Regions from separate parts of the Lysobacter xanthus genome, predicted to be linked through region 1. Evidence: predicted binding sites of a transcription regulator. Region 1 holds the regulator's gene; each other region holds the start of a gene.
What was found. The regulator FliA, encoded in region 1, starts transcription of late flagellar genes. The targets are predictions, from matches to a motif close to TAAAGTTTNNCNNNCNNNGGCCGATAA.

Region 1 (7,431 bases):
GGCCCGCTGCCACTGCCGGATGTCGACGCGTCGCTCCGCGCCCGCGCCCGGACCCGGGGAAATGCGCGATGGCCCACACGCAGCCGCCCGGAAGTCGCCCGCACGGCCGCCCCATCGCGACGCGGCGCCGGTCGGCGAACGCACTGTCCGGACCCCGGCCGCTGGACGCGCCGAAGGCCGGCCCCGACAGCGCACGGGCGGCCACACGGCCCGCATTCCGGCCCGACACGCGACCGGAGCCGTCTACCGTGGCGCCGCGTCCAGCAGGCGAAAACGAAGAAGGCGCCCGCAGGCGGCTTCGATCCAGCGGCGACGACAGGGGTCAGCCGTTGGCCACCGCGCGCCGGGTGCGCACGCCGGTGTCGTGCAGGGAGTCGACGTCGAGGATCAGCGCCATGCGGCCGTCGCCGATGAGGCTGGCGCCTGCGTAGCCGGCGAGGCCGCGCAGCGTGCGGGGCAGGGCCTTGATGACCACTTCCTCGCGGCCGCGCACGCGGTCGACCAGCAGCACGAAGCGCTGTTCGCCCGCCTGCAGCACCACACCCGTCGCGCCGCCGTCCGGCGCCGGGTCCACGCCGAGCCAGGCGCGCAGGTCGAGTACCGGCGTCGGCTGCTCGCGCAAGTCGATCACGCTCTGGCCGTCGATCCACATCGCATTGCCGCCGGTATGCGAGAGCACCTCGACCACGCGCACCAGCGGCAGCGCGTAGACGTCGCCGTCGATCTCCACCAGCAGCGTCGGCAGGATCGCCAGCGTGAGCGGCACCTTGATCGACATGCGCGTGCCGCGGCCCACCTCGGAGTGGATCTGCACGGTGCCGGCGAGCTCGCGGATCTTGCTCTGCACCACGTCCATGCCGACGCCGCGGCCGGACAGGTCGCTCACCTCGGCCTTGGTCGAGAAGCCCGGCAGGAAGATCAGCTGGAGGCACTCGTCCGCCGACAGTCGCGCCGCCGATTCGGCGTCGACGAGTCCCTTGCGGATCGCGCTCTCGCGGATCTTGTCGGGGTCGATGCCGGCGCCGTCGTCGCGCACCTCGATCATCACGTGGTCGCCTTCCTGCTGCGCGGAGAGGCGGACGTTGCCCTGCTCGGGCTTGCCGGCCGCGCGGCGCACGTCGGGCGCTTCGATGCCGTGGTCGATCGAATTGCGCACCAGGTGCACGAGCGGGTCCGACAGCGCCTCGACGAGGTTGCGGTCGAGTTCCGTTTCCGCGCCGACGACTTCGAGTTCGACGGACTTCTGGACCTGCCGCGCGACGTCGCGCGCGAGCTTCGGGAAGCGCGAGAACACGCGGCCGACCGGCTGCATGCGCGCCATCATCACCGCGGACTGCAGTCGACCGGTCGCGGCGTCCAGCACGGTGACGGCGCGATCGAGGTCCTCGTCGCGCAGGCGCGGGCGGATGGTCTTCAGGCGATTGCGCGCGAGCACGAGTTCGCCGACGAGGTTCACCATCGCATCGAGGCGGCGCACGTCGACGCGGACCGTGGTCTCGCCGGCGTCGTTCGCCGCCGGGCTGCGGCGCCCCGCCGGGGCCTGCGGCTCGGGACGGGCAACCTGGGTGGGAACCGGCGCAGGGGCGACGGCGGCCGGCGGCGGTGCTTCGGACACCGGCGCGGCGCCGGGGAGCGCCCCCTTGCCGTGGAACGTATCGAGCAGGGCGTCGAAATCGAGATCGTCGAGGTCGAGCGGCAGGTCGCTCGCACTGACCGTCGGCGTGGCCGCCGCCGGCGCGGCGGCGCGTCCCTCGACATGCATGCTGTCGATCAGCGGCTGCGGCACGTCCGGCAGCGGTCGCCCCTGGGCGACGCAGTCGAGCATGTCGGCGAGCAGGTCGATCGCCTGCTGCGCGCCGTCGAAGGCGAAGGGATCGAGCGGGCTGTCGCCGTGCCGCGCGACGTCGAGGCGATCCTCGACCGCATGGCAGAGCGTGACCATCTGCGGGAAGTCGAGGAAGCCCGCGCCGCCCTTGATGGTGTGGAACCCGCGGAAGACGGTGTTGAGCGCGTCGCGGTCCTCGGGACTGCGCTCGAGCACGACCATCTGCTCGCCGAGCTGGTCGACGATCTCGCGCGCCTCGACGAGGAAGTCGGCGCAGATCTCGCTGTTGGCGTCGCTACCGCTCATGCCGTCGTCGTCCGTCGATCAGAGCCCGAGCGCGGACAGCAGCTCGTCGGCGTTGTCCTGCGTCGCCGGGGCGGCGTCGACGCCGGCCACCGCCGGGCCGTGGCCGCGGTTGTTGTGGAGCTGCAGCGGCTCGGACGGGCCGACGATGTCGCCCAGCCCGGCATGCACCGCGCGCACCAGTTCGACCACGCGGACGATGATCTGCCCGGTGAGGTCCTGGTAGCCCTGCGCCAGCGACATCTCGGAGAACCGTGCGCGCAGGCCGGCGACGGCCTCGCGCTGCGCCTCGTCCTGCGGCGGCGGAAGCTGCGCGAGCAGGCGGCCGCATTCGTCGATCAGGTCGAGCGTGCGCATGCTCGAGGATTCGGTCAGCTGCACGACGTGCTCGAGGCGCGAGCAGGCTTCCGGCAGGGATGCCGCACTGCCGCTGCCGTCGCCGAGCGCGGCGGTGAGCTCGCGCGCGAGGCGCACGAAGCCCTGCACCAGCGGCTGCGTGCGCCACTGGATGAGTTCGTCGACGTTGGCGCGCCAGGCGTCGTGATCGTCGTGCTCGAGCGCCCACAGCGCCGCCTGCAGCTTGGCGATCACCGCGCTGCGTTCGGGCTCGCCGATGCCCGGCGCGGCGCTCATGCGGCGGCCCCGATGCGCTCGAAGATCTTGCCGAGCTTGTCGCCGAGCGTGCCGGCGGTGAAGGGCTTGATGACGTAGCCGTTCACGCCCGCCTGCGCGGCCTCGATGATCTGCTCGCGCTTGGACTCGGCGGTCACCATCAGCACGGGGATCGTCTTGAGCACGTCGTCGGCGCGGATCGCCTTGAGCAGGTCGATGCCCGGCATGCCCGGCATGTTCCAGTCGGTGATGACGAGGTCGAACTTGGCCTTGCGCAGCTCCACGAGCGCGCTGTTGCCATCCTCGGCCTCGGTGGTGTCGAAGAAGCCGAGGTCGTTGAGCAGGTTCTTGACGATGCGGCGCATCGTCGAGAAGTCGTCGACGATGAGGATCTTGATGTTCTTGTCCATGGACGGGTTCCGGGCGGTCCTTGACCGACTAACGGCGGGGAAAGGGGGTTCTTGAGGCGGCGCGGACGAATGGGTCGGCGAATGTCCGCGACGCGTCGCAACGCGGGAGGAAACGGGCATGTCGGCCGCTTGGGCGCGGCCGTTGCGTGCAGCGCGGCACGGAACAGCCCTCCACACCGGCCGCCGCGACGCACCCGGCACCACGACCGGCCGCCGCGGGCTTACACCTCGACATGCTCCACGGCGGTTTCCCGCCAGTCGCCCAGCCGGCCGCGCAGGCGCAGCACGGCCTGGCCGTGGATCTGGCAGACGCGCGATTCGCTGATGCCGAGCACCGCGCCGATCTCGCGCAGATTCATCTCCTGCTCGTAGTACAGCGACAGCACCAGCTGCTCGCGCTCGGGCAGGTTGCCGATCGCCTCGCCGAGCGCCTGCCGGAAGACCGTGTGTTCGAGTTCGCGCGCGGGCGTGACGTTGCAGCTCGCGGCCAGTCGCGGTTCGCCGTCGAAGTCGTCCATCTGCTCGTCGAGCGAGAGCAGCTGGCCGCGCGAGGCGTCCTCGAGCATGTGGTGGTAGTCCTCGAGCGAGACGCCGAGCACGCTGGCGATCTCCGCCGAGTTCGCCGCGCGGCCGTTGGCCTGCTCGACCTGGCGCGTCGCGGCGACCACGTCGCGGTAGCGGCGGTGCACGCTGCGCGGCACCCAGTCGCCGCGCCGGATCTCGTCGATCATCGCGCCGCGGATGCGGATCGAGGCATACGTCTCGAACGCCGCGCCCTGGTCGGCCTGGAAGTTCTTCGCCGCCTCGATCAGGCCGAGCATGCCGGCCTGGATCAGGTCGTCCACCTCCACGCTCGCGGGCAGCCGCGCGGCGAGGTGGTGGGCGATGCGGCGCACGAGCTCGCCGTGCTTGACGACGACGGCATTGGCATCGAAGTCGGCGCTGGCGGTGCGCGTCTGCTTGTAGACATTGGCCTTGACGGCCGTCGCGGTCATGTTCATGCGGTCGCGCTCCGCGCCGTCGGGATCAGGCGTTCCATGAAGAATTCGACGTGGCCGCGCGGGCCCGCCGGCGTCTGCCACTTCTCCGCGCGCTTGGCGATCTCGCGGAAGGCCATCGAGGCGGGCGCGGCCGGGAAGGCGTCGACCACCGCTTCCTGGCGTTGGATCGCGCGGCGCAGCCATTCGTCGCGCGGGATCGCGCCGAGGTAGTTGAGCGTGACGTCGAGGAACTTCGACGTCACCCGCTCGAGCTTCTCGAACAGCTGGCGGCCCTCGCTCGGATGACCGACCTGGTTGGCGAGCACCTGCACGCGGGTCACGCCGCGCTCGCGGGTGAGCACCTTGATCAGCGCATAGGCGTCGGTGACTGACGCGGGTTCGTCGCAGACCACCACGATCACGTCCTGCGCGGCCTGGCAGAAGGTCAGCACGCTGTCGGAGATGCCGGCGGCGTTGTCGATGACCATCACGTCGATCGGCATCTCGAGCTGGCTGAAGGCGTGCACGAGGCCGACGTGCTGCGCCGGGGTTAGTTCGGTCATGTGGCGCTTGCCGCTCGCGGCGGGCACCACCAGCAGGCCGTTCGGGCCTTCGAGCAGCGTGTCGGCGAGCTCGCAGCGGCCGGCGAAGACGTCGGCGAGGGTGAAGCGCGGCGAGAGGCCGAGCATCACGTCGACGTTGGCGAGGCCGAGGTCGGTGTCGAGCAGCAGCACGCGCTGGCCGGCGTTCTGCAGCGCCATCGAGAGGTTGACGCTCACCGAGGTCTTGCCGACGCCGCCCTTGCCGCTGGCGACGGCGATGACGCGCACCGGGCCCGGCTCGTTCGCAGCGACGTGCGCGGTGGAAGCGATGGGGTTAGGCGACGACATGGCGTTCCTCGGTGGCGAGCGGGTTGTCGGCGGCGCGACGGAGTTTTTCGATCTGGAGCACGAGGCGGGACGCGTCCGCGGCCTCGAGGTCGGCGGGCACCTGCTGGCCTGCCGTGGTGTATGCAAGGGGCAGGCCATGCTTGATCGCGACGGAGATCGCGCTGCCGAGGCGGCCGGTCTCGTCGAGCTTGGTGAGCACGACGGCTTCCGGCTGCGCCATGCGGTAGCGGCGAACGGCCTCGGCCATGTCCTGCGGCTGCAGGTTGGCCGGCAGAACGAGCAGCGAACGCAGGTTGCGCGTGGCGCGCAGCCAGGTGACCTGGCCGAGCAGCGCCTTGTCGCGCGCGGCGTAGCCGGCGGTGTCGACGAGCACGAGCGGGTAGTCGACGAGCTGGTCGAGCGCGTCGGTGAGGCCTTCGGGGCCGTCGGCCTCGCACACCGTGATGCCCAGCTTGCGGCCGAGCGCATGCAGCTGCTCGCGGGCGCCGGGACGCTCGACGTCGGTGGTGACGAGCGCGACGTCGCGGGCGCGGTGACGCTGCGCGAAGCGGGCCGCGAGCTTGGCGAGCGTCGTCGTCTTGCCGGCGCCGGTCGGGCCGATCAGCGCGAACACGCCGCCGTCTTCCAGCGGTTCCGAGCGCGCGATGGTGAGCATGCGCGCCAGTTCGGCGAGCAGCGGCGCCTTGACCTTCGACGGCTCGAGCTTGGGATCGATGCGCTGGGCGATCTGCTGCGCGATCGCGTCGTCGCAACCGTAGGCCTGCAGGGTCTCGAAGGCGAACGCGCGCGCCGGCGAACCGCGCAGGCGCTCCAGGCCGAACTGGCCCATCTGGCGCTCGATCATCTGGCGCATCGAGCTGAGCTCGTTGCGCATCGCGACGATGGTCGGGTCCTCGGACTGGTTGACGACGAGCTGCAGCGTCGGCGGCGCGGCGACGGTGAGCACCGGCGCGGGCAGTGCGATCGCCGGAGCGGGTGCCTGCACCGCGGCCATCTCGGCGAGCGGGTCGAAGGCGTCGACGAACGACGGCGCGGCGAGCGCGACGGGTGCGGCGGGGATCGCGGCGAGCTGGGTGAAGTCGGGGGCGGCGACCGGCGCGGGCGCCGGCGTTTCGACGATGCGGGCGACGGGCGCCTCGATGGCGACCGCGGCCTCGACGATCTCGATCGGGGCGATGTCCGTCTCGACGTGGCCCTGCGCCCGGGTCTGCACGTATTCGGCCTCCGCCTGCACCAGGCCGGCGGCACGGGCGCTGATGGTCGGCGTCGGCTCGTCGGCGTCGGTGAGGCGGGCGAGCAGGGCGCGGAAGTCGTCGCCCGACTTCACCGGCGCGGCGGGCGCGGGTTCGGCGGCGGGCTCGGGCTTGCGCAGCAGGGAGGACAGCGCCGGGCGGTCGTTGTCCTGCGTTGCGGCGCGGGCGCGCTCGGCGAGCGCGGAGCGGGTCGCGGTGGCCTGCGCGCCGTTGCCGGCGAGCGCGGCGATCATGGCGTCGGCCCGCGAGATCGACTTGGCCGGGGCGGCTGCGGCGGCGACGGTCTCCAGCGCGCGAACCGGCATCGGCGGCGCCGGCACGAAGGCCGGCATCGCGTCGAGCGCGGTGACCGGACGCTCGGCCTCCTCGGCCTCGGCGGCGGTGCGCAGCGCCTGCTGCACCATCGCCTCGTCGTAGTCGGTGGCCGCGACGATCTCGATGCCGCCGTGGACGGGCTTGTTCGACAGGATCACGGCGTCGGGGCCGTGCTCCTCCCGCACCATCTTCAGCGCGGTGCGCATGTCGGGGGCGACGAAACGCTTGATTCTCATGCGACGGCCTCGGCTCGGGCGGTGGCGGATTGCAGGGTCGGACGGCTCATGCCGGGACTTGTGCAACGCCCGTGCCAGAGGGGCACGACGGGAAAGCGTCGAACTTGAGCGGCCGTGGGGGTGAGTCGGCGCCGCCTAGGCGGCACCGCCGCCTGGGGCCGACGAACGCCCGCGCCGCTGGCGCGGGCCGGGTGGGCCGAGGGCTGCGGAGGCGACGACGCGGCGAGCGGTGGCGCCGGAGAATCGGCGGCGCTTTCCCGGTCAACCGTCAGGCTCGCCGGAAGGCACGGGTGGGCGGTCGCCGGGGCTGCGGACGCGGGATCGATCGCGGTCCGCGGAGCCGCAGTGACGACGTCAGGCGCCGAATGCCGACGGAGTGGGCTACCGGGCCCGGGTCAGGGAGGCGGGCCGTTAGGAATGCCGCGTGCGCGACATTGCGTCAGCCGATCGACCCCACCAGCCGCAGGCGCTTGTCCTCCGGCACCTCGCCGTACGCCAGCACCGCGAGCTGCGGGACGCTGTGGCGGACGAGGCGGGCGATGGACGAGCGGATCGGCGAGGGCACCAGCAGCACCGCGGGTTCGCCGCGGCCTTCCTGCTGCGTCAC
Region 2 (7,431 bases), on a different contig from region 1:
GTCGCGCAGTCGAAGCAACGGCAGCGCATGGCCGCGAACCTCGAGGTAGCCGCGACGCGCGGGGGCCCCCGCGGGCATCTCGATGCACTCGACGACGCGGTCGAGTGGCAACACGTACGTCGCGTCGCCCACGCCGACCAGGAACCCTTCGATGATCGCGAGCGTCAGCGGCAGGCGAATGCGTACTGTCGTGCCGGCGCCGGCCGGGCTGTGCATCTCGATCGTGCCGCGCAGCGCGGTGATATTGCGGCGGACGACGTCCATCCCTACGCCGCGGCCGGACAGGTTCGTCACGGTGTCCGCGGTGGAGAAGCCGGCTTCGAACACCAGCTGCAGGAGTTCGTGGTCCGGCGGGGTCGCGTTCGCACCGACGAGGCCGCGCTCCCGCGCCTTCGCGAGGATGCGTTCGCGGTTCATGCCGGCGCCGTCGTCGGTGATCTCGATCACCACCTGTCCGGCCTCGTGGCTCGCGGCGAGTCGGATCGTGCCGCGGCCGGGCTTGCCCGCCGCGATGCGCGCGTCCGGCCGCTCGAGGCCGTGGTCCGCTGCGTTGCGGACCAGGTGCACGAGCGGATCGGCGAGCTTCTCGACGACCGACTTGTCGAGCTCGGTGTCGCCGCCCTCGATGACGAGTTCGATGTCCTTGCCGAGCTCGCGACCGACGTCGCGCACCACGCGGTGGAAGCGCGAGAACGTCTCGCCGATGGGCACCATGCGCATGCGCAGCGCGCGGTCGCGGATGTCCTCCATCAGGCGCGCGACGTGCGATTGCGCCTCGCGCATCGCGGCATCGCCGCTGCGGTCGGCGAGCATCGAGGCGCCGGCCCCGGCGATGACGAGTTCACCGACGAGGTTCACGAGTTCGTCGAGCTGTTCCGCGCGGACGCGTACGAAGGCCGAGTCCGCGGTCATCGCGGCGGGTGCCTGCATCGCGCTGCGCGACGTGGCCTGCTTGTCGAGCGCCGCCTGCACGACCGCGGGCGCGGCCAGCTGGCGTTCGACCACCATCGCGCCGAGGGCCGGAGCGAGCCCGGCGGCGTCGGCCTGGTCGCGCTGCGCGCCGAGGCAGGCGTCGAGTTCCTTCGCGGTCAGCGTGCCGGCCTCGACCAGGATGGCGCCGAGCCGTGCATCGGTCTCGGGCATTTCGCGGATCAGCTCGACGAAGTCGGCGACCTTGCTGTTCGGCGGCAGGATGCGCAGACGGCTGCAGTCCGCGACGAAATCGAAGATGTCCTCGATGCGCGACTTGCCGGCGTCGGTGTTCAGGTCGATCTCGAAGCCGAGGTAGCAGGCCTCCGGATCCATCGCGTCGGCGGCGGGCATCGCGTCGGCGACGGTCGTCATCGAGACGATCTCCCCGAGATCCGCGAGTTCGCGCAGGAAGCCCAGCGGATTGATGCCATAGCGATGCACGTCCTCGCCGAAGCGGATCGAGATGTGCCAGCAGTCCGGCCCCACCGGTGCCGACGTGGCGCCAGACGCGTCGTCGGCCGCGCGCGGCGCGACCGGTGCCGCGGTCTGCGCGCTGTCGACGTTCGCGTCGTGACGCTCGAGTGCGGCACGCAATGCGACATCCCGTGCCAGGATGCCGGCGTCCGGCTCGGACTGTCGCGCCACCAGCACTTCGATCAGGTCGGCGATGTGGTCGCAGGCGTCCTGCAGGTCGGCAATCAGCACCTCCGAAGGCTCCAGCGCCCCCTTGCGCAGGCGATCAAGCAGGTTTTCGACGACGTGCGTGAACGAGACCAGCGGCGCCAGGCCGAACATTCCCCCGGAGCCCTTGATCGAATGCGCGGCGCGGAACAGCCGGGCCACGAGTTCCGGGCTGTCGTCCGCGTCCTTCAGTGCGCGCAGTCCGTCCTCCAGGTCGCGGGCGAGGTCGCGCGCTTCGGCGAGGAACGTCTCGAGCATGCGGGCGCGCATGTCGTTCATGCGGCTTCCGTCAGTCCCGGACGCGCCTGCGGGACCGGCGAGAGGCAGAGATCCACCCGCGCCATGTCGAGCGCGAGCTGGACCGCGCGGCTCGGGAGTACGCCGTCGAAGCGAAGTCCGCGCAGGTCGGCTTCGCGCCGCAGCAGCAGGAGCAACTGCAGCCCCGCGCCGTCGATATGGGTGACACCGCGCAGGTCAACGACGCGCGAGCCCGCCTCGAGCGCATTGAGAAGTTCGGCCTTGCGCTCGCGCGCCGAGCCGATCGTCAGTTCCCCTTCGATAGCGAAGGGGGCGGCACCGATTCCTTCCACGTGCACCTCGCGCTGCCGGGTCTCGGCATATCCAGTGTGAAGACAGTGTGATCTGCCTACACACACTTAACGCGGGCGGCCCGCCGACCTTTAGGCGTGCCGATGAACGAGGTCAGGTTCGGCGACGGACGGTCGCCGCTTTTTTGATCCGGATCAAGTCCTGCGACGGATCACGCGTCTCGCGTGACGTCCAGCATGTTTTCGGCGGTGCTGACGCGGAACTCGCCAGGAGCCTCGACGAACAGTTCCCGCACGACGCCGTCCTCCACCAGCATGGCGAAGCGCTTCGAACGGATGCCCATGCCGTACGCCGACGCATCGAGTTCGAGGCCAAGAGCGCGCGTGAACTCGGCATTTCCGTCCGCGAGCATCAGCATGCCTTCGGGCACGTTCGCGCTCGCGCTCCACGCCTGCATCACGAAGGGGTCGTTCACCGCGAGGCAGGCGACGTCGATGCCGCGACGGCGGAACTCGTCGAACTGCGCGACGTAGCCCGGCAGGTGGCGTTCCGAGCATGTGGGCGTGAACGCGCCGGGCACGGCGAAGACGACGGTGCGGCCGGTGCCGAAGACGGAAAGGGTGTCGGTTTTCTCGATGCCGCCGGTGCCGATCTTCTGGATGACGACTTCGGGGATGCGTTCGCCGGTCTGGATCATGCTGGTGTCCTGTTCGGGGAGTCCCGGAGTGTAAAGCCCGCGCAGTACGGGGGCTTGAAACCCGCGGGCCCGGCTCTAGATAGCCCTCCGGAGCGGCACGGCCGCATTCCGAACCGGAGACCGACAATGAACCTGATGCAGTATCCGCAGCAGCGTCCGGGCGCTTCGCAGGCGCAGGACGAGTTCAAGCAGCTCTTCGAGCGCTTCTTCAACCTCGGGGAGGCGTCGGCCGACGAGTCGTCGGTCGTCACCAGCCAGTGGACGCCGCGCGTCGACATCGTGGAGGAACCGGGTCGATTCCTGATCCTGGCCGATCTCCCGGGTGTCGACCCGCAGGACGTGGAAGTCCTCATGGACAAGGGGATCCTGTCGATCCGGGGCGAGCGCAAGAGCCGCATCGACACGCAGGAAGGCCGCTACTCGCGCGTCGAGCGGCGCTACGGCAGTTTCCACCGTCGCTTCGCACTGCCGGACAGCGCCGACCCCGAGCGGGTGACCGCCGACGGCCGCGACGGCGTACTGGAAATCAGCATCCCCAAGCGTCCCGAGACGACGCCGCGACGAATCCAGGTCGGGGCCACCCGCGGCGGGGACGTCACTTCCGGCCACTGAGGGCGTGACGCGCCGCGACCCTCCGCGTCGCGGCGCCGCGTGCAGGGCGAAACTACACTGACGGCCCGCCGGCGTCGCCCGCGGGCCGTTTTCATGATCGGAGCGTCGGATGCAGTTCAAGGACTACTACGGGATCCTCGGCCTCGAGCCCAGCGCGGGCGACGCGGAGATCAAGACCGCGTACCGGCGGCTGGCCCGCAAGTACCACCCGGACGTCAGCAAGGAAGCCGACGCCGAGGAGCGCTTCAAGGCGGTGAACGAGGCCTACGAGGCCTTGCGCGACCCGGCGAAGCGCAAGGCCTACGACCAGTTGCGCTCGCGCGGCTACCGGCCGGGCGACGACGTGCAGCCCGGCCCGCAGGACTTCGGCGACTTCGGGGGCGTGGATTTCGACGAGATCTTCGCCGGCGGCGGCGCGGGCGGCGGGTTCAGCGACTTCTTCGAGAGCCTGTTCGGACAGGCGCGACGGGGCGGCGGCCGACCGGGCCCCGGGCCCGCGGCCGGCCGCGGCCCGATGCCGCGCACCGACACGCGAGCGAAGCTGGCGGTGCCGCTGGAGGCGGTCTACGAAGGCCGGTCAGTGCGGATCGGCGTCGGCGGCCGGACGCTGGACGTGCGGGTTCCGAAGGGCGTGCGCGAAGGGCAGGTCATCCGGCTCGCCGGACAGGGCAGCAACGGTGGCGACCTGCTGCTGGAGGTCGAATACGCCGCGCACCCGCGGTTCGAGGTCGACGGTCGCAACATCGTGCACATGCTGCAGGTCGCGCCCTGGGAGGCCGCGCTCGGTGCAACGCTCAGCGTGCCCACGCTGGGTGGTGCGGTCGATCTGAAGATCCCGCCCAACTCGGAAGCCGGACGCAAGCTGCGGCTGCGCGGTCGCGGCCTGCCGGGCGAGCCCGCGGGCGACCAGATCGTGGAGCTCGAAGTGACGGCGCCGCGGCCGCAGTCCGTCGGCCAGATCCAGGCCTACGAGGCCCTGCGCGACGCGTTCGCGGGCGGCGCTACCGCCTGACCGCTCGATCGCCGTGCAACTCGCACGGCGTCCTGCGCAGCGGTCTCAGCCCGGCATCAGCTGGCCGATGACTTCGGCCAGGTCGTTGTCGTTGAACGGTTTGGTGATGTACGCCTTCGCGCCCTGGCGCATGCCCCAGACGCGGTCCGTATCCTGATCCTTCGTCGTCACCAGCACGATCGGAATGTGCTTGGTGGTCGGCTCGCGCGTGATCGCGCGCGTGGCCTGGAAGCCGTTGAGGTTCGGCATCACCACGTCCATCAGGATCAGGTCGGGCAGCTCGCGCTTCGCGGCCTCGACGCCCGCGGCGCCGTCCTCCGCACTCAGGGCCTCGTGGCCGAGCTTCTCGACGAGGCGGCGGATGCCCATCAGCTGGGAGGGCGAGTCGTCGACGATCAGGATGCGGGCCATGGCGTGCTCTCGGGAATTGACGCGATTCTAACGGGCCGTCCCGTCGGGCCGGCAAGGCTCAGAGTCGCACGAGGGTCCGGCCGAAGGAACCCCCGGCGAGCATGCCCTCGAACACCGACGGCAGGCCGTCCAAGTCCACCTCGCGGGTGCAGACCGTGGCCAGGTGCGCGGGCTTCCAGTCCGACGCCAGCCGTTCCCAGACGCGTTCGCGGACGTCCCGCGCGGTGCCGGCCGAGGCCACGCCCAGCAGCGACACGCCGCGGATGATGAAGGGCATCACGGTCGTCGGCAGATCGTGCGAGGCCGCGAGCCCGGCCGTCGCCACGTTGCCGTAGGGCGCGGTCTGCGCGAGCAGGCTGGCGAGCATCGCGCCGCCGACGTTGTCGAGCCCGCCACCGAAACGCGCGGTCTCCATGGGGCGGGTGGTCGACAGCACGTCGCGGCCGAGCACGTCGGCCGCGCCGATGCTCCGCAGGTACGGCGCCTGGTCGGCCTTGCCGCTGATCGCATGCACGTCGAAACCGGCACGCGAGAAGATGTCGACGGCGAGCGAGCCGACGCCACCGGTCGCGCCGGTGACGGCAAGCGGGCCGTGGTCGGGCCGCTGGCCGTTCTCGAGCATGCGATGCAGCGCGAGCGCGGCAGTGAAGCCCGCCGTGCCGACGATCATCGAATCGCGCAGGTCGAGGCCGGTCGGCAGCCGGATCGTCCACGCGGCCTCGAGGCGCGCGAATTCGGAATAGCCGCCGTCGCGCGTCTCCGACAGTCCGCTGCCGGTCGCCAGCACCGCGTCGCCTTCCCGTAAGCGCGGGTCGCGGCTCGCGACCACGTGCCCCGCGACGTCGATGCCGCCGACCAGGGGGAAGCGTCGCAGGATCTTCCCGCGGCCGGTGCCGGCGAGCGCGTCCTTGTAGTTCACCGACGAGTAGGCGACGCGGATGTCGACCTCGCCCGGCGCGAGGTCGTCGAGCGAGACCTGCTCGATGCCGCTGCGGTAGCCGGCGTCGTCGTTGTGGATGCGGAAGGCGCGGAAGCGTTCTTGCGTCATGGCATGTGTCCTGGTGCGGCTCAGCGGTTTTCGCGCCGCCGCTTCTCGTCCATCCATTTGTCCGACTGCGCCGGCTTGTAGTCCCGCATCCAGCCGAGCAGGGCGTCGATGTCCTCGCCGTGCCAGAGGTCGGTGCGCTGCTCGGGATGCAGGAAGCGTTCGGCGACCATGCGATCGAGCATCGACATCAGCGGCGACCAGAAGCCGTCCACGTCGAGGAAGGCGCAGGGCCGGTCGCCGAGGCCCAGCTGGCGCCAGGTGAGCATCTCGAACATCTCGTCGAGCGTGCCGAAGCCGCCCGGGAGCGCCACGTACGCGTCCGACAGCTCGAACATCCGGGCCTTGCGCGTGTGCATGTCGGCGACGACTTCGAGGCGCGTCACGCCGCGGTGCGCGACTTCCCAGTTGACGAGCTGTTCGGGAATCACGCCGATCACCTCGCCGCCGGCGTCCAGCGCGGCGTCCGCGACCACGCCCATCAGCCCGACGTTGCCGCCGCCGTAGACCACGGCGATGCCCTCGCGCGCGAGTCGCCGGCCGAGCTCGGCGGCGCGTTCGGCATACACCGGCCGGTTGCCGGAATTGGAACCGCAGTAGACGCACACGGCGCGCAGGTCACGCATCAGCTTTCGTTCTCCAGCAGGACGATGCCCGACATCCTGCGGACGGCGGCGTAGCGTCGGGGTGTGAGCCGGGACAGCCAGTCCCAGATCCGCGCGCCCGGAACCGAACGGCGGATGCGGATCGACTCGTCCCACGTGGAACGGAATTCGCGCTCTCGCCAGCCCATCGGGGCGAAGAACGCGGTGCTCTCCGCGGGTGCGAAACGGAAGGGCGCGTTGCCCGCCGCGAGGTTCTTGTCGAGGTGCTTGGTGAAGCGTTCGAGCAGCAGGGGCGAGGCGAGGTCGCTCAGCCACCAGCGCGCGCGCGCGACGTCGTGCAGGTCGCGGGCGAGCCCGGCGACGTCGTCGGGCTCGAGGTAGACCAGCAGGCCTTCGGTGATCACCAGAACCGGGCCGTCGCGGGCCGCATCCTCGAACAGCGCGCGGCGCACCTCTGCGTCTCGGAGGTCGGCCGCGTGGAAATCCAGCCGGCAGCGCGGCGTCTCCGCCGCCATGTGCTCGCGGAAGTAGCCGAGCATGTCGGGCAGGTCGACGTGCATCCAGCGCAGGTCGGCGGGCAGGTCGAGGCGGTAGGGGCGCGCATCGAGGCCTGCGGCGAGGTTGAGCACGGTGCGCGCGCCGTCGCGAACGCAGCGCAGGACGATCTCGTCCATCACGGCCGTGCGCACGATCATGGGCCAGGCCATCGAGCGGCCCTTCGGCATGGCACGCACGATCGCTTCGCCGCGCTCGCCGCCCAGGCGGCGTGCGTAGGGGTCGCGGAACAGCGCGTCGCCGCGCTCGCTCTCCATCGCGCGGTAGATCGCGACCCAGAGGGCGGTGTCGG
Region 3 (7,431 bases), on a different contig from region 1:
TCTCCGCCGAGAACCGCAAGGTCATCGCGGGCGAGGTGCGGCACCTGCGCTCCAGCCTGCTCGCGATCGCCAATCGCGACGACGGCAACGGCCGCGCCCTGTTCGCCGGCCAGCGCGACGGCGTCACCCCGTTCGCCGACCGCGCCGGCAGCGTCACCTACAACGGCGACGACGGCCAGAACATCGTCGACGTCGCACCGGACATGGCGCTCGCCGATGCCGATCCCGGCAGCGCGGTGTTCATGCGCGTGCGCACCGGCGACGGCACGCTCGCCGCCAGCGCCGCGCCCACCAATGCAGGCGGCGGCGTGCTGCAGTCGGCGGGCGTCACCGATCCGGGCGTCTGGGCCGGTCGCACGCTCACGCTCGAATTCACCTCGCCCACCGACTGGCGCGTGCTCGACGGCGCCACCGTCGTCGGCGGCGGCACCTACGCCGACGGCGACACGCTTCAGGCTGCCGGCCTGCAGGCGCGGCTGACCGGCGTGCCGGCCACCGGCGACACCTTCACCCTGCAGGCCGCGCCGCGACAGGACGTCTTCACCACGCTCGAGAACCTTGCCGACGCGCTCGACGGCACGGCGACGACGCCGATGCAGAAGACGCAGCTCGGCAATGCGCTGCGCACGGCGCTGTCCGACGTCGCGACCGCGCAGGATCATTTCCTCGCGGTCCGCGCGTCGACCGGCTCGCGCCTGGCCTCGATCGACCGCTCCGCGGACGACCGCGCCGAGTCGAACGTCTCGCTGCGCTCCACCCTCTCCGGGCTGCGCGACGTGGACGTGGCCGAGGCGGTCAGCCGCCTGGGCCTGCAGATGACGGCCATCGAGGCTGCCCAGAAGGCGATGGTGCGGGTACAGTCACTGTCCCTGTTCGACAAGATCTAGAGTCCGGCCGCATGCCCACCCCGACTCCGCGCCCCGGCGCTCTCCAGGACGGACTCGCATGAGCGACGCGCGGACCGCCGCCGACGGCGAGGGCCTGTACGAGAAGTACATGCTCCACCACCCGGCCGACATCCGCGGTTGCCTGCGGCAGCTGGTGGACAAGCGCTGCGTGCTGCTCGTGCACGCGGCGGGCACCGAGAACGCCGTCAGCGCCGCGCTGTCCGTCGACGGCGGCACGCTCTGGGTCGACGTGCCGCGCGACCCCGCGCTGACCGAACAGCTGCTCGCCGCCGACCGCCTGCGCTTCGAAAGTTCACTCGACCGCATCACCGTTCGCTTCGCCACGGGCGCCGCGCGCCGCGGCGTCTTCGAAGGCCTGCCCGCCCTTGAAGTCCCGGTGCCGGTCAAGGTCATGCACCTGCAGCGTCGCGAATACGTGCGGCGCGAGCCGCCGGGCACGCTGTCCTGCCTGCTGCCGGTGGACGCCAACGGGCAGCGCCGCACCGTGCGCGCGAGCATCGCCGACATCGGCGGTGGCGGCCTGGCCGTGTTGACGAGCGACGATGCCTCGCTCGACCTCAACACCGGCGACCTCTTCCCTGACGTCGTTCTGGAGTTGCCCGAGCAGGAGCCGATGTCGGTGACCCTGCGCGTGCAGCATGCGCAGCGCATCGAGCAGAACGGCCGCCGCGTCTGGCGCGCCGGCTGCAGCTTCGTCGACCTCACCGTGCAGGAGCAGGCCCGCCTGCTGCGCTACGTGATGCAGCTCGATCGCCTGCTGATGGCGAAGTCGCGGGCCGACTGACCGCCCGCGCAGGCCCGGTTACGGACCCGGCGGGGCCTCCATCTGCCCGCCCGCGTCGCTTGGCGACCACCCGCGGCGGTGCGACCGTCCTCACGCGCAAGCCGTGCCAGCTGTCACGTTTTGATCGTGTATGCTCCGCTCGCGCCGCATGCCGCGGCGCACTACAGGGGGCTCCAATGATTTCGACTTTTATCCGCGGCCTGCGCCGCGGTCTGGTCCTGCTTGCGCTCATGCTCGCGGCCAACAGCGCGTTCGCCGCGCGCCTGGTGTACATGGGCGGTCACTCGCTCGACGGTGCGCGCCTGGCCGCGCTCGGCCATACGCTCGCCGTTGCCGGTCCGAGCGACGGCAACTGGACCGCCGTGCTCGCTGCGGCGCCGACGAGCTACGACGCGATCATCGTCGGCGAGGCCAGCCGGAACGTCGCGCTGCAGCCGACGACGGTCACGGCGATCCGCAACTACGTCGCCAACGGCGGCCGCATGCTGGTGGTGGGTGATCACTTCGGTTCGGTGTACTTCATGAACACCGTGCTGGGCTACGCCACCTCGGCCGCCTACGGCTGCGTTTCCGACAGCTCGATCGGTGGCACGAAGCTCACCGCGGCGACGGGTACGTTCGCCATCGGCCCGGCGTCGCTGACGAACGAGTCGTGCACGAGCGCGCTCAACCTCGCGTCCGTCCCCGTCGACATGCGCACGGTCTACGGCACGGCCGGCACCGCGCTGGTCGCCCAGTCCACGGGCGCCAAGCGCCTGACCTGGCTCGGCTGGGACTACTGCTGCTCGAGCACCCAGCAGCAGGGCGACGACTGGTACATCGTGCTCGACAACGCCGTGCGCTTCTCGGGTTTCTTCACCACGTGCTCAGCAGAAGGCTTCACTGGCACGCAGCTCACCATGTGCCGCCAGGTCTGCGAAACCGCGAGCCTGTCGACCTCGGCGCGCGCCGGCATGGTGAAGATCTACAACGCGCTTTACGGGCCGGCGCCCAGCTGCCCCTTGCTGCAGACCGCGTCGCTGTCACCCTGACGCGAGAAACACCGCATCGCTGAAAGAGCCGGCCCAGTGCCGGCTTTTTCTTTTTTCGCGCGGTGCAGCGACCCATTCCGGTGCTCACCAGCGTGACGCATGGACGTCGCCCCGCACGAAACCTCTGTGCACCGGACGCGAGCGGCCATCACGCAGAACGCTCAAACGTAGGCCTGGCTCGCCGATACCGATGCGCGGCTCTGCGGCCTGCGCGGCGGATCGCGCATCGATAGAAATCCTCAAGGTTTCCGATGCGCTGCCGAACGCGCGGGCGCATCCGGCGAGATGCTCGTCACATCACCGCAAAAAAATGCTTGACGCGCGCAAGCGGCCTAAAGCGCCACGCGGGAGTGCCGTTACTCATCCCAGCAGCGGCGAAGGCAATTCCGCCGAACCCTGCAGAAACCGGCCCGAAAGGCTTTCGCCGCCCCGCCGGATCCTCTACCAGGAGACAAGCAAATGTCCGTTATCAACACCAACGTGATGTCGCTCAACTCGCAGCGCAACCTGGCGACCAACAGCGCCAGCCTCGCCACGAGCATCCAGCGCCTGTCGTCGGGCCTGCGCATCAACAGCGCCAAGGACGACGCCGCCGGCCTCGCGATTTCCGAGCGCTTCAGCACGCAGATCCGTGGCCAGAACCAGGCCGCCCGCAACGCGAACGACGGCATCTCGCTCGCGCAGACCGCCGAAGGCGCCCTGGGCGAGATCGGCAACAACCTGCAGCGTATCCGCGAGCTGGCCGTGCAGTCGGCCAACGCCACGAACTCCGACTCCGACCGCGCCGCGCTGCAGAAGGAAGTCGGCCAGCTGAAGTCGGAAATCGACCGCGTCGCGTCGCAGACCGAGTTCAACGGCCGCAAGCTGCTCGACGGCTCGTTCACCGCGCAGGCGTTCCAGGTCGGCGCGAATGCCGGCCAGACGATCTCGGTCGACAGCATCGGCAGCGCGCGCACCAGCACGCTCGGCGGCTACCAGGGCTTCTCGCAGCAGGTGAGCCTGGCGGCGACCGCCTCGGACACCGCGAGCGCCAAGGTCATCACCGTCGGTGGCAGCACGTACAACCTCAATGCGGCCGACGATGCGAAGGCCCTCGCCTCCGCTCTCAACGGCGCCGGCATCTCGGGCCTCACGGCCAGCGCGTCGACGACGACGTTCGGTGGTGCCAACGCCTCGAACACCGGTACCGCCGGCAACGCCGACCAGATCACGATCAACGGCAAGGCCGTCACGGTCACCAAGGGCGCCGATGCGGCCTCGAGCCTGGCGAACGCCCTCACGGCGATCAACGCGCAGTCGTCGGTCACCGGCGTCAACGCGGTTCAGAACGGCACGAAGATCGACCTCGTCGCCGCCGACGGCCGCAACATCACCACCAGCTTCACGTCCGGCGGTGCAGCCGACTCGGTGATCGGTGACTACGGCCTGGCCGCGGCCGGCACGAAGGGTGGCACGCTCGACATCTCCTACAAGGCCCCGTCCGGCACCACTGGCTCGTTCGCCTACACGTCGGGCTTCACCGCTGCCTTCAGCAACCAGACGATCGCCTCGACGGGCGTCGCGGTCGGCGCCATCGACATCTCGACGGTGGCCGGTGCCAATGCCGCGATGAAGTCGATCGATGCCGCGCTCGACACCGTGAACGGCTCCCGCGCCGACCTCGGTGCGGTGCAGAACCGGTTCTCCTCGGTCATCAACAACCTCAACACCTCGACCGAGAACCTGACCGCCTCGCGCAGCCGAATCCGCGATACCGACTACGCCAAGGAAACCGCCGAGCTGTCGCGCACGCAGATCCTGGCGCAGGCCGGCACCGCGATGCTCGCCCAGGCCAACCAGGCGACGCAGGGCGTGCTCAGCCTGCTCCGCTAAGCGCTCCGCGGTACGCAAGTCCGACCCACCCCGGGAGCGCGAACGCGCTCCCGGGTTTTTCCGTAGGAGAGCCGCATGCCCGACGTCGTGTCGATCGCCCCTGCCGCTGTTCCCGCCGCGCCGGCCGCCCGGCCCGTGGCGCGTGCGCCCGCTACGTCGCCGCCCGCGACACCGCCGCGCGTGCCTCCCACTCCCGAGGCGCTCCAGCGCCAGCTCGACGACGCGCTGGCCGACGCCGACACCTCCCTGCGCTTCCGCGTCGACCGGCAGTCCGGTCGCATCGTGGTGGCGGTGGTCGACCACAACGGCGAGGTCGTCCTGCAGGTACCCGACGAGGCCGCGCTCGCGGTCGCACGACATCTCGCACGCAGCGGATCGCTGCTCGATCTCAAGGCCTGAGGCCGCTCAAGGCAGAGGCCCGGGCGCCGATAACCCTCTTGCATGGCAGGCCCGCCATGTCGTGGAGGAGCGATGGCAACGTCCAGCATCGGAGCCGGTAGCAGCATCGACGTCAACACGCTGGTGACCCAGCTGGTGGCCGCCGAGCGCGCACCGACCGACCAGCGCATCGCCCGCGTCGAGACCACGACGAAGGCGCAGATCTCCGCATTCGGCGCGTTGCGCAGCGCACTGTCGGGCCTGCAGGGCGCCCTCAAGCGCTTCGATGGCGACGGCGGGGCGCTCGGCCGCAAGGTCACCGTCGGCGCCGATGCCGGCTTCACCGCCACCGCGTCGACCGAGGCCCGCATGGGCAGCTACCAGGTCAGCGTCGAGCGCCTGGCCACCGCCCACCGCCTGCAGTCCGCACCGGTGGCGACCAATACCCAACTCGGCTACGGCCGCCTGTCGATCGCGGTCGGTGCCGGCACGCCCGTCGCGGTCGACATCGCCGACGGCAAGGGCTCGCTCGCCGACGTCCGCGACGCGATCAACCAGGCGATGGGCGGCAAGGGCGTGACGGCCACGCTCGTCCGCGGCGATGCCGGCGACGTGCTGTCGCTCTCGTCCACCACCGTCGGCAGCGCGGGCGCGATTTCGATCGCAGCGTCGGGCGGCGACGGCGGCCTCGGCGTGCTCGCCACGTCCGGCGGAACGCTCACCACCGTCGCACCGCCGACCGATGCGCAGATCATCGTCGATGGTGTCACGCGCACCGCCAGCGGCAACACGCTGGCCGGCGTCATCGACGGCATCACGCTGAACCTCAGCAAGGCCGTGCCCGGCCAGAAGTTCTCGCTGGACATCGCGTCCGACGCCAGCCCGTTGAAGGCGACGCTGCTCGGCTTCGTCAGCGCCTACAACACCGCGATGACGCAGATGCGCACGCAGAGCGCCTCCGGCGGCGAAGGCAAGGCGCCTGGCGCACTCAGCGGCGACGCCGCGCCGCGCACGATGATGCAGTCGCTGCGCGGCACCGTGGCCGGCAGCTACGCGAGCCTTTCGGCCCTGGGCCTGAAGACCGCGGTGGACGGTTCGCTCTCGCTGGACGGCGCCACCTTCGACAAGGCGATCGCCGCCGACCCCGAAGCGGTGACGCGCCTGCTCGGCGACAAGGCGACGCTCGGCGTCGCCCTGCGTGGGTCGCTTGACGGTTTCGTCGGCCCGAAGGGCATCGTCGAGAGCCGCAGCAATTCGCTCAACGACCGCATCAAGTCGATCGGCCGCGACAAGGAGCGCCTGGACACGCGCATGTCCGGCATCGAGGCCTCGTACCGCCGCCAGTTCACGCAACTCGATGCACTGATGTCGAAGATGCAGAGCACCAGCAACTACCTGTCCCAGCAGCTTTCCGCGCTCGCCTCGAGCAGCAACTGAATCCGGTCCCGCCATGAGCCTCAACGCCTACGCCCAGCACTACCGCCAGACCGCCGTTTCCAGCGCGGTGCTGGACGCCGATCCGCATCGCCTGGTCGCGCTGATGTTCGCCGGCCTGCGCGAGCGCCTGCAGCTCGCCGCGGCCTGCATCGACGCCGGCAACGTCGCGCGCAAGGGCAAGGCGATCACCGAAGCGTCGACGATCGTCGGCCACCTCGACGGCTCGCTGAACCTCGAGGCCGGCGGCGAAATCGCGCAGAACCTGTCGGCACTCTACGACTACATCCAGCGCCGCCTGCTGGAAGCGAACATGAAGAACGACACCGCGGCGTTGCGCGAATGCGATGGCCTGGTGGCGGACATCCAGTCCGCCTGGGACGCCATCGCACCGGGTGCCGGCGCATGACCGCCGTGCAGCTGCCGTCGCAGGCCATCCGCGCCTGCATCGCGGCCGGCGACTTCGAAGGCGCGACGGCGCTGCTCGTCGAGCACGAGGCGCAGCTGCGCCAGGTCTTCGAACACGGCTCCGAAGCGGAAAAGGCGTGTCGTGAGTCGTGGCTCGAGCTCCTTGCCGCGCAGCGTGGCCTGATCGAGGAACTGCGCGGTGCCCGCGACGAAGCGTCGCGTGCGCTCGAGCGCATGGGCCGCGATCGTCGCGGCATGGCCGCCTATCTCGACGGCGCCGGATGACACCGGACGCGGCGCGCGACGCGATCTTCGGCGAGTCCATCGCCAGCGAGGACCTGCGCCCCGCCGCCGTACTGGCGCCGCTGCCCGACGCCGCCCAGCGCGCGGCGCTGTCGCGCGCCGAAGCACTGATGCGCGCGCTCGCGCTGGTCGACGAGGCGCGCCCCGACGAGTCCGACGAGTCGGGCGGCGATCCCGCGGTGCGCCGGCTCGAAGCGAAGGTCGACCTGCTCGTCGGCCTGGTGAGCGCGCTCATGTCGCGCGACCAGGTCGCCGACCTGCCGCGCCCGCTGCACTGGTCCGCGCGCGGCGCCGCGATCGACGCGGCCGAAGG

Region 2: ACY35P_RS11885 (STAS domain-containing protein) is a predicted target of FliA. The motif match lies at 2,310-2,336, and genes of this name have one in related genera.
Region 3: ACY35P_RS11805 (flagellin) is a predicted target of FliA. The motif match lies at 3,057-3,083, and genes of this name have one in related genera.

What each region holds. Positions count from the first base shown of each region.
Region 1 covers NZ_BAAGAB020000058.1:8,621-16,051, reverse strand. Annotated here, with positions in the region: gene ACY35P_RS12330 (chemotaxis protein CheA) at 323-2,131, opposite strand; gene ACY35P_RS12325 (protein phosphatase CheZ) at 2,150-2,761, opposite strand; gene ACY35P_RS12320 (chemotaxis response regulator CheY) at 2,758-3,150, opposite strand; gene ACY35P_RS12315 (RNA polymerase sigma factor FliA) at 3,372-4,151, opposite strand; gene ACY35P_RS12310 (MinD/ParA family protein) at 4,148-5,020, opposite strand; gene ACY35P_RS12305 (AAA family ATPase) at 5,007-6,824, opposite strand; gene flhA (flagellar biosynthesis protein FlhA) at 7,264-7,431, opposite strand, start outside.
Region 2 covers NZ_BAAGAB020000053.1:8,290-15,720, forward strand. Annotated here, with positions in the region: gene ACY35P_RS11880 (chemotaxis protein CheA) at 1-1,932, opposite strand, end outside; gene ACY35P_RS11885 (STAS domain-containing protein) at 1,929-2,243, opposite strand; gene ACY35P_RS11890 (peroxiredoxin) at 2,414-2,899, opposite strand; gene ACY35P_RS11895 (Hsp20/alpha crystallin family protein) at 3,026-3,511, shown strand; gene ACY35P_RS11900 (DnaJ C-terminal domain-containing protein) at 3,621-4,523, shown strand; gene ACY35P_RS11905 (response regulator) at 4,569-4,934, opposite strand; gene ACY35P_RS11910 (acrylyl-CoA reductase family protein) at 4,993-5,982, opposite strand; gene ACY35P_RS11915 (LOG family protein) at 6,003-6,596, opposite strand; gene ACY35P_RS11920 (class I SAM-dependent methyltransferase) at 6,605-7,431, opposite strand, start outside.
Region 3 covers NZ_BAAGAB020000052.1:6,827-14,257, reverse strand. Annotated here, with positions in the region: gene flgL (flagellar hook-associated protein FlgL) at 1-887, shown strand, start outside; gene ACY35P_RS11815 (flagellar brake protein) at 946-1,692, shown strand; gene ACY35P_RS11810 (hypothetical protein) at 1,869-2,723, shown strand; gene ACY35P_RS11805 (flagellin) at 3,183-4,595, shown strand; gene ACY35P_RS11800 (flagellar protein FlaG) at 4,671-4,994, shown strand; gene fliD (flagellar filament capping protein FliD) at 5,067-6,410, shown strand; gene fliS (flagellar export chaperone FliS) at 6,424-6,816, shown strand; gene ACY35P_RS11785 (hypothetical protein) at 6,813-7,100, shown strand; gene ACY35P_RS11780 (PilZ domain-containing protein) at 7,097-7,431, shown strand, end outside.